DNA from 3 places in the Acetanaerobacterium sp. MSJ-12 genome. Region 1 is predicted to be linked to each of the others. Evidence: riboswitches for the same ligand, from Rfam matches in the RefSeq annotation. Region 1 holds a riboswitch; each other region holds the start of a gene.
What was found. Region 1 has a riboswitch for cobalamin ahead of KQI11_RS11700 (immunoglobulin-like domain-containing protein). Riboswitches for the same ligand answer to the same signal wherever they lie in the genome.
Positions count from the first base shown of each region.

Region 2: linked by a shared signal. The riboswitch ahead of KQI11_RS01270 (hypothetical protein) and the one ahead of KQI11_RS11700 (immunoglobulin-like domain-containing protein) in region 1 are both predicted to bind cobalamin.
Region 3: linked by a shared signal. The riboswitch ahead of KQI11_RS09725 (ribonucleoside triphosphate reductase) and the one ahead of KQI11_RS11700 (immunoglobulin-like domain-containing protein) in region 1 are both predicted to bind cobalamin.

Region 1 covers NZ_JAHLPK010000011.1:50,344-52,584, forward strand. Annotated here, with positions in the region: gene KQI11_RS11700 (immunoglobulin-like domain-containing protein) at 1-1,043, opposite strand, end outside; cobalamin riboswitch at 1,187-1,426, opposite strand; gene KQI11_RS11705 (MFS transporter) at 1,607-2,113, shown strand; gene KQI11_RS11710 (replication-associated recombination protein A) at 2,187-2,241, opposite strand, start outside.
Region 2 covers NZ_JAHLPK010000001.1:272,342-274,582, reverse strand. Annotated here, with positions in the region: gene KQI11_RS01285 (EamA family transporter) at 1-33, opposite strand, end outside; tRNA gene KQI11_RS01280 (tRNA-Gly) at 218-291, shown strand; gene KQI11_RS01275 (iron chaperone) at 405-776, opposite strand; cobalamin riboswitch at 966-1,171, shown strand; gene KQI11_RS01270 (hypothetical protein) at 1,319-2,241, shown strand, end outside.
Region 3 covers NZ_JAHLPK010000008.1:32,638-34,878, reverse strand. Annotated here, with positions in the region: gene KQI11_RS09725 (ribonucleoside triphosphate reductase) at 1-1,225, opposite strand, end outside; cobalamin riboswitch at 1,362-1,552, opposite strand; gene KQI11_RS09720 (Mbeg1-like protein) at 2,092-2,241, opposite strand, start outside.

The DNA.
Region 1 (2,241 bases):
GCGTTGCCGCGGGAGATGGTGGCGGTAAGGGTGAGGGTCACATCCACCCCGTCGGTGGGGCGGGTGAGCTTGCCGTTGTCGCCGAGAACCGCTTGATTGTCGCTCTGCCAGGCGATGCTGGTCCCGGCGCTGCCGGCGGTGGGCAGGGTCAAATCGCCCTTCACCGCCGAGAGGTCGCCCAGATCCAGCTCGCCTTTGGCCTTGGCCACCGCCTCAGCGTCGGTGTAGGTCACCTCGGTGACCGTCAGCTCGGCATAGGGGCGGCTGATGTCGATAGCCGGATTCCCCTTGCTGTCGTACCAACTGCTCTTGCGGACAGCGGAGAGGGTGTACAGGCCCGCCTCGTCAAAGGTGAGGGAGGCGACGCCGTTTTCGTCGGTGGTGCCCACCTCGGCCTCTGCCCCGCCGTCTTTAGAGGCGAGGATGGTGGCCCCCTTGACCGGCGACGCCGCGGCGGCATTCATCCCCGCGGTGCCCATGAGGGTGACCGAGACGGGTTCGCCGGTGTTGGCCGTCAGGCTATCACCGGCAAAATAGGTGTAGAGGCTGCCGGCGTATGCACTGTACCAGAGGTCGTATAGGGTGACCTCGTCGCCATTTGCCAGGGGGCAGCCGTCGATGAGGTAGCCGGTGCCGTCCTTTGCGGGATAGGCGTCGTTGACCATGTACATGAAATAGACATCGGTCGGGGCGTCGGCGTTGGTGTCCAAAAAGTCCTGCAAAAAGCCGGGAGTGGCGTCGATAACGTCCGCCGGGTTCAGGCCGTTGTCCACGCAGTACTGCGCCAGCAGGTGCAGGGGGGTGTAAAAACCGGGGTCCTTGTCCGCCCAGGCCGTGAGGCCGTATTCGGGCAGGGATTTGTAGGTGTCGGGCAGGGTGACGGCCGTCGGCTCAACCGCCGTAAAGCCGTACCCCTCGACCCGCAGGGTGGTGCTAATCCCGGCGCCGCCCCGAGGGGCGCCGGCCGCGGCATAGGCCGGGGTCAGCAGGGCGCCCAGCGCCAGGCAGAGCGCCAGGACCAAGCTTGTCAGTCGTTTTGTCATTGTCTCTCTCCTTTTTTGTTCCCTTCGGGGGAAAAAGGAAAGGGCCCGCCGAAACTCGGCGGGCCCCAAAGAGCGTACAAACATGATTGGGGGGCCAGGACATGCCCCCGCGCACTATTGTACCGTCTTTTCCTCACCGAAAGATAGGTTCCAATGCGCCGGCGGATATCCTGACTTGAGGCTGCGGGCGGCCTGTTGGCCGCCACTCCTCCCCCCGCCCTTCCCAGCGCGCGCCCAGAACGCGCGCCAGTGGTTGCGGGGTTCGTCCCCTCTCACAGTAGAGTGAGCTGCTGCGGATTTGCACCGCATTCCCCGTCCGGCGGCAGGGCTTTTGCCCGCCGCCTCCACAGCCAAAAGGCTGTACCGACACCCCTATGATACAGGCATTTTTTGGAATTGTCAATGCCTGACCAAGCGATTTTTCCCCCTTTCGGCAGGGGGCGGCCTCCCCGCAAAATCGACGGCCTTCCTTGTTTTGCGGCCGGTTTCATGGTATGATAAAAAATATCGATCCCGGCGAACAAGGGGCGCCGACTTGAAACGAAAAAGGAGCGATCTCCCCCATGGGAATTTTTGTTGCAATAGCCATCCTCTTCATTTTGATCTCCTGCGTCCTCTTTTTGGTGCGCACCCCGCTGGCCCAGTGGGGCAGTTGGCAGTGGATCTTCCTGGCCTTCAGCGTGCTGCTGCTGCTCTTCTTTGTGGCCATGGTCTGGTACTCCATCCAGACCCACCGGGAGCGCAAGGAGGAGAAGGCCGAGCGGGCCCAGCAGGAGCGGGAGGCCCGCCGCCGGCAGGCCGCCATCACCTACGACGACCTGGACATCCTCCCCGAGGAGGAGCGGGAGGAACCCGACGACTTTGACTACGAGGGGTACAGCCAGGTCGAGGAGGGTGAGATCGTCTACATCGACGGCAAGGTGATGATCGCCGGTTCGGAAGAGGCCAACGCTGCGGTGGCCGCCCTCAAGGCCGAGAAGGAGGAGGCCCGCCGCCGGGACGCCGAGGAGAAAGCCCGCCTCAAGGCCGAGGAAGAGGCCCGCCAAAAGGGCGAAGATCCCCAGGAATGACCCCGTTTTTCGGCAGCCAAAAGCCGCCCCCGCCGCGCGTTGCGGCGGGGGCGGCTTTTTTGCTGGAAAGGGGCTACTTCTCCCCCTCCTTGTGGCGGGCCTTGATCCCGTCCCAGTAGGCCTTGGCG
Region 2 (2,241 bases), on a different contig from region 1:
CCACACCCGCTTCTCCCCCTTTGCCTCTTTCATCTCGCGACTCCCCTCTTTCTCCCCTCTAAAATAGCACCTTTTTCACCCAAGTACAACGCCCTTTTTTCCACAGCTGTCCCCCGCCCTGTCGAAGGGGTGGGGATCGGGAATTTTTTTGTAATTTCTCGCCCGGGGCTTGACGTTTGGGGCCAAGCCGTACTATAATAGTAAAGCACTTACAGGTGCAGGCGTAGTTTAGTGGTAAAACATCAGCTTCCCAAGCTGAGGTTGTGGGTTCGATTCCCATCGCCTGCTCCAAACAAAAAAGCCCTGGCGCGTCTGCGCCGGGGCTTTTTTCTCTGCCCCTGTGCGGGTCGTCCTCCCCCCGCCACCCCGGTGGGGGAAACCGGCGCGCAGGGGCAGAGGGCGGTTCACCCCCGCCAAAATCTGGTGCAGTCCCGCTTGTCCTCCCGGTTGAAGCGGATGATCTCCCCCAGCAGCGCAAAGTCCACCGCCTGTCCCCAGGGGATGCGGATGAGCTCCTTGCTGTGGCGGTACCCTGCCCGTTCGATCGCGCCGGAGAAGCGGAGGATCCCGGCCCTCTCCGGGGCGACCGCCAGGTGGGCCTTGGCGGCGCTAAAGCCGATGATGAAGGTGCCGTGGTCGGTGAACATCGGCTGGCTCCAGGCAATTTTGGGGGTCAAATCGGGAAACGCCTCCCCGACCCAGCGCAGGACCCCGCCGAGGACTGCCCGCTGCTGCACCGTCTCAAGCCCCTCCAGATACGCTGTGAATGCGTCCATTCGTTTCTCCCCCTCCCTTCCTCCCCCTTATTTTTCACAGCCGCCCCGCCGTTATCCAGCCGCCGCCAAAGACCGCCCGCCCAGCGGGGAAAAATGGACCGGCCTTCCCGCGGCCGGGCGCACATCTGCGGCAAAATCCCCCCTTCAATTGACTTGTGGGCCCGGGCCGTGGTATAGTGGTCTCATCAAAATAAAATGGTTTGTTGTGGTCCGCCCCTTCTGGGGCGGAGCAAAAGGGAACACGGTGAAAATCCGTGACAGTCGCCGCTACTGTGAGGATGGCGAAATCCAACGGCAGCTTTGCTGCCGCCACTGGGTCTTTTGGACCTGGGAAGGCGGGTTGGAGAGTAGGGAGACATCCGAGTCAGGAGACCTGCCGCAACAGGGTGTATGAGTAGTTCCGGCCGAGGACAAAAGTGCCAAAACAGGCTGGGCTGCCCTGCGCTCGCCCCTTTTTGCACGAGAGACCGTCGGACGACGGTCTTTTTTTGTCGTCCTCCCCGGCCGCCCATCCCCCGCGACCATCGAGAGGAAGAGAAAAAATGGGAAACATCTCTGTAAAAAAACGGGCGGCAGCGGCGTTGCTGGCGCTCTGCCTCTGCGCCTCCGGCAGCCTGCCCGCCCTGGCGGCAGAACCGTCGGCGGAACTGGGCTGGCCCCAGTTTTTGGGAGCCGACGGGCTCAAGGGCGTCTCCGACGCCAAGGCCCCCACCACCGCCGCCGAAATCGAGCTCAAGTGGGAGAAGCAGACCGGCGACTCCAGCACCTGGACCGACTCGTCGAGCACCCCCGTCATCCTGGGGGACTACGTCTACTGCTACAGCTTTCAGCGCCTGCGCAAGTACGAGCTGGGCAGCGGCAAAGAGGTGGCCAGCGCCCCGGTCTTCGGCGCGGCCCACAACCAGTACACCATGATCCTGGGCGCGGGGGACGGCAAGATCTTCGTCCCCTGCGAGATCAACAACCTGGACGCCGACGCCACCGGGGTGCAGAAAAACTTCCTGCGCGCCTTTGACGCCGAGACCCTCGAGCAGCTCTACGTCACCCAGGAGCTGCCGGGCTCGGCCGTGCAGAGCCCGGTCACCTGCCACGACGGGCGGGTGTTCACCGGCTCCTACCGCACCGGCGGGGTCTACGCCTGTTTTGACACCGCCGACGAAAACCCCGCCAGCGCCACCGAGGTGAAGGCCGCAAACTGGACCGTTGCCTCCCCCTCTGACGCCGGCTTCAACACAAACGGCGTGGCCTTTGCCGGGGACTATGCCCTCTTCACCGACGCCAACTACGCCGGCTCCAGCACCGTCTGGTCGGTCAACTACAAGACCGGCGCGGTGGCCGACACCTTTTCGCTGCCCAGCGGCTACAACGCCCGCTCCACCCCCTTTTACTATGAAAAGGACGGCCGCGTCTACCTCTCCTCCGGCCACCCCACGGCGGGGGCGGCGGTGCGCAGCTACAAGCTGCT
Region 3 (2,241 bases), on a different contig from region 1:
TGACCACCCCGATGGAGCCGGTCATGGGGTTGGAGCCGAAGAGGCCGCCGCCCCGCTTGCGCAGCTCGCTGGTGTCAAGGCGCAGCCGGCAGCACATGGAGAGGGCGTCCTCGGGGGAGAGGTCGGAGTTGATGTAGTTGGAGAAGTAGGGGATGCCGTACTTGCAGGTGATCTCCATGAACTTGTCCACCACCGGGCTCTGCCAGTCAAACTCCTTGGTGACGTTGATGGTGGGGATGGGGAAGGTGAAGACCCGGCCGTGGCGGTCCCCCTCCATCATCACGTCGCAAAAGGCGGTGTTGAGCAGGTCCATCTCGGCCTGAAAGTCGCCGTAGCAGGCATCCATGGGCTGGCCGCCGATGACCACGCACTCGTCCTTGAGGGTGGAGGGGACCACGATGTCGAACGTCAGGTTGGAGAAGGGGCACTGAAAGCCCACCCGGGTGGGGACGTTGAGGTTGAAGATGAACTCCTGCAGCGCCTGTTTCACCGAGGCGTAGTCCATGTGGTCGTAGCGGATGAAGGGGGCGCAGTAGGTGTCAAAGGAGGACCAGGCCTGGGCGCCGGCCGACTCGCCCTGGGTGGTGAAGGTGGAGTTGACGATCTGCCCCAAAAAGGAGCGCAGGTGCTTGGCCGGGCCGCTCTCCACCTTGCCGGGCACCCCGCCAAAGCCCTGCATCAGCAGCTGGCGCAGGTCCCACCCGGCGCAGTAGGGGCCGAAAAAGCCCAGGTCGTGCAGGTGCAGGTCCCCCGAGGTGTGGGCGCGGCGGATCTCCTCGGGATAGATCTCGTGGAGCCAGTACTGCTTGGTAAATGCCTCGCGGATGTAGTTGTTCATCCCGTTGATGGACTTTTGGGTGTTGGCGTTCTCCTGGATCTTCCAGTCCATGTCGTCCAGGTACTGGGAGAACATGTCGATGGTGGCGCCGATGAGGGCGTTGGCCTCCCGCGCGCCCTGGCGCTTCTCCCGGTAGAGGATGTAGGCCTTGGCGGTGCGGGCGTGGCGGTTTTCGATGAGGACCTTTTCCACCATGTCCTGCACCTCCTCCACGTCCAGCACGCCGGTGCGGGACGTGGCCATCTCCACCACCTGGCGGGAGAGCTCCTCCGCCCGCTGCCAGTCGTCTCCCCCCACGGCGGCGGCCGCCTTGAAGATGGCCCAGGTGATCTTCTCCGAATCAAAGGGGACAATGTCCCCGCTGCGCTTGCGAATCGACTCGATCATCGTATTGTGTCCTCCCATCAAAGTGGTTTCAGAAAACCGCTGGAGACGCCCAGAGCGCTGAAAAGCCCCTGCCGGCCAAAGGGCAGGGGCGCGACAAAGGTCACTCACCAGAGCCCGCTTGACGCCATACACCGTGGCAGCGCGCGCACAGCGGGCAGGTATTCCGGCTCGGATTCCACGCGCGCCCCGCCTTCCCAGCTCCCGGGGAGCCAGTGGCAGTTGGGGCGCGCTCTCTCCTTACGGCGGCGGGACCGCGCGGGCTTTTCACCCGTCTTCCCTGTTGCCGCCCGGCCCGATGACAGGCCGGGCACCCGCGTGCTTTCGTTTCCATATCTAGTTTGATTCTGAAACAGATTGGTCAAATCATACTACATCTTGTGCACCCAGTCAACCGTCATTTCGCCGATATTGCGGCGATAAAGTGCCACAACAAGCGCGTTTTGAGAGGGCATCCCAAGCGCCAGGGCGCATGGAGAAGCCCTCGGCGGGGTTTGGGCAGAGCGTCGGGGGAAAGGCCCATTTCACCCCGCCCCAACCAGGGGGCAGCCGCTTCCCTCCCACAGGGGCGCAGAGTGGACCCCCGCCCGGCAGAAAAGGGGGAACGGGCGCAGGGGCCGGGCGGGCCGTCAGATGACAGGAGGGACCGCTGTCCGCGGCCCAAAGGGCCGAAGGGCCCCGCCGGTCTTTGGGTGCGCTCTCCCCTTCGCGCCTCCCACAAAAGGAGACGGACACCCGCCTCCGCTCCTCTGGCCCTCTTGAAAGAGAAGGCCGACGCCCCCTGCCGGGAAGCAAGCCCCCCTTCCCGGCGGCGATAGGAGACCGGGCCACAGCCGCCCCCGCTCCCCGCCTCGGGGCAAGAGGGTCCCCTACTCCAGACGCCGCTCCGGCCCCTCGCCCCGAGGGCGGGCGGTGCGCAGGTTCTCCCGCGCCGAGCGAAAGAGGCCGCCCACCACCTGGCCCATCAGGCGGCGGGTGTCCTCGTCCACATTCTTGAGGGACTGCAGCACCGCCCCGGC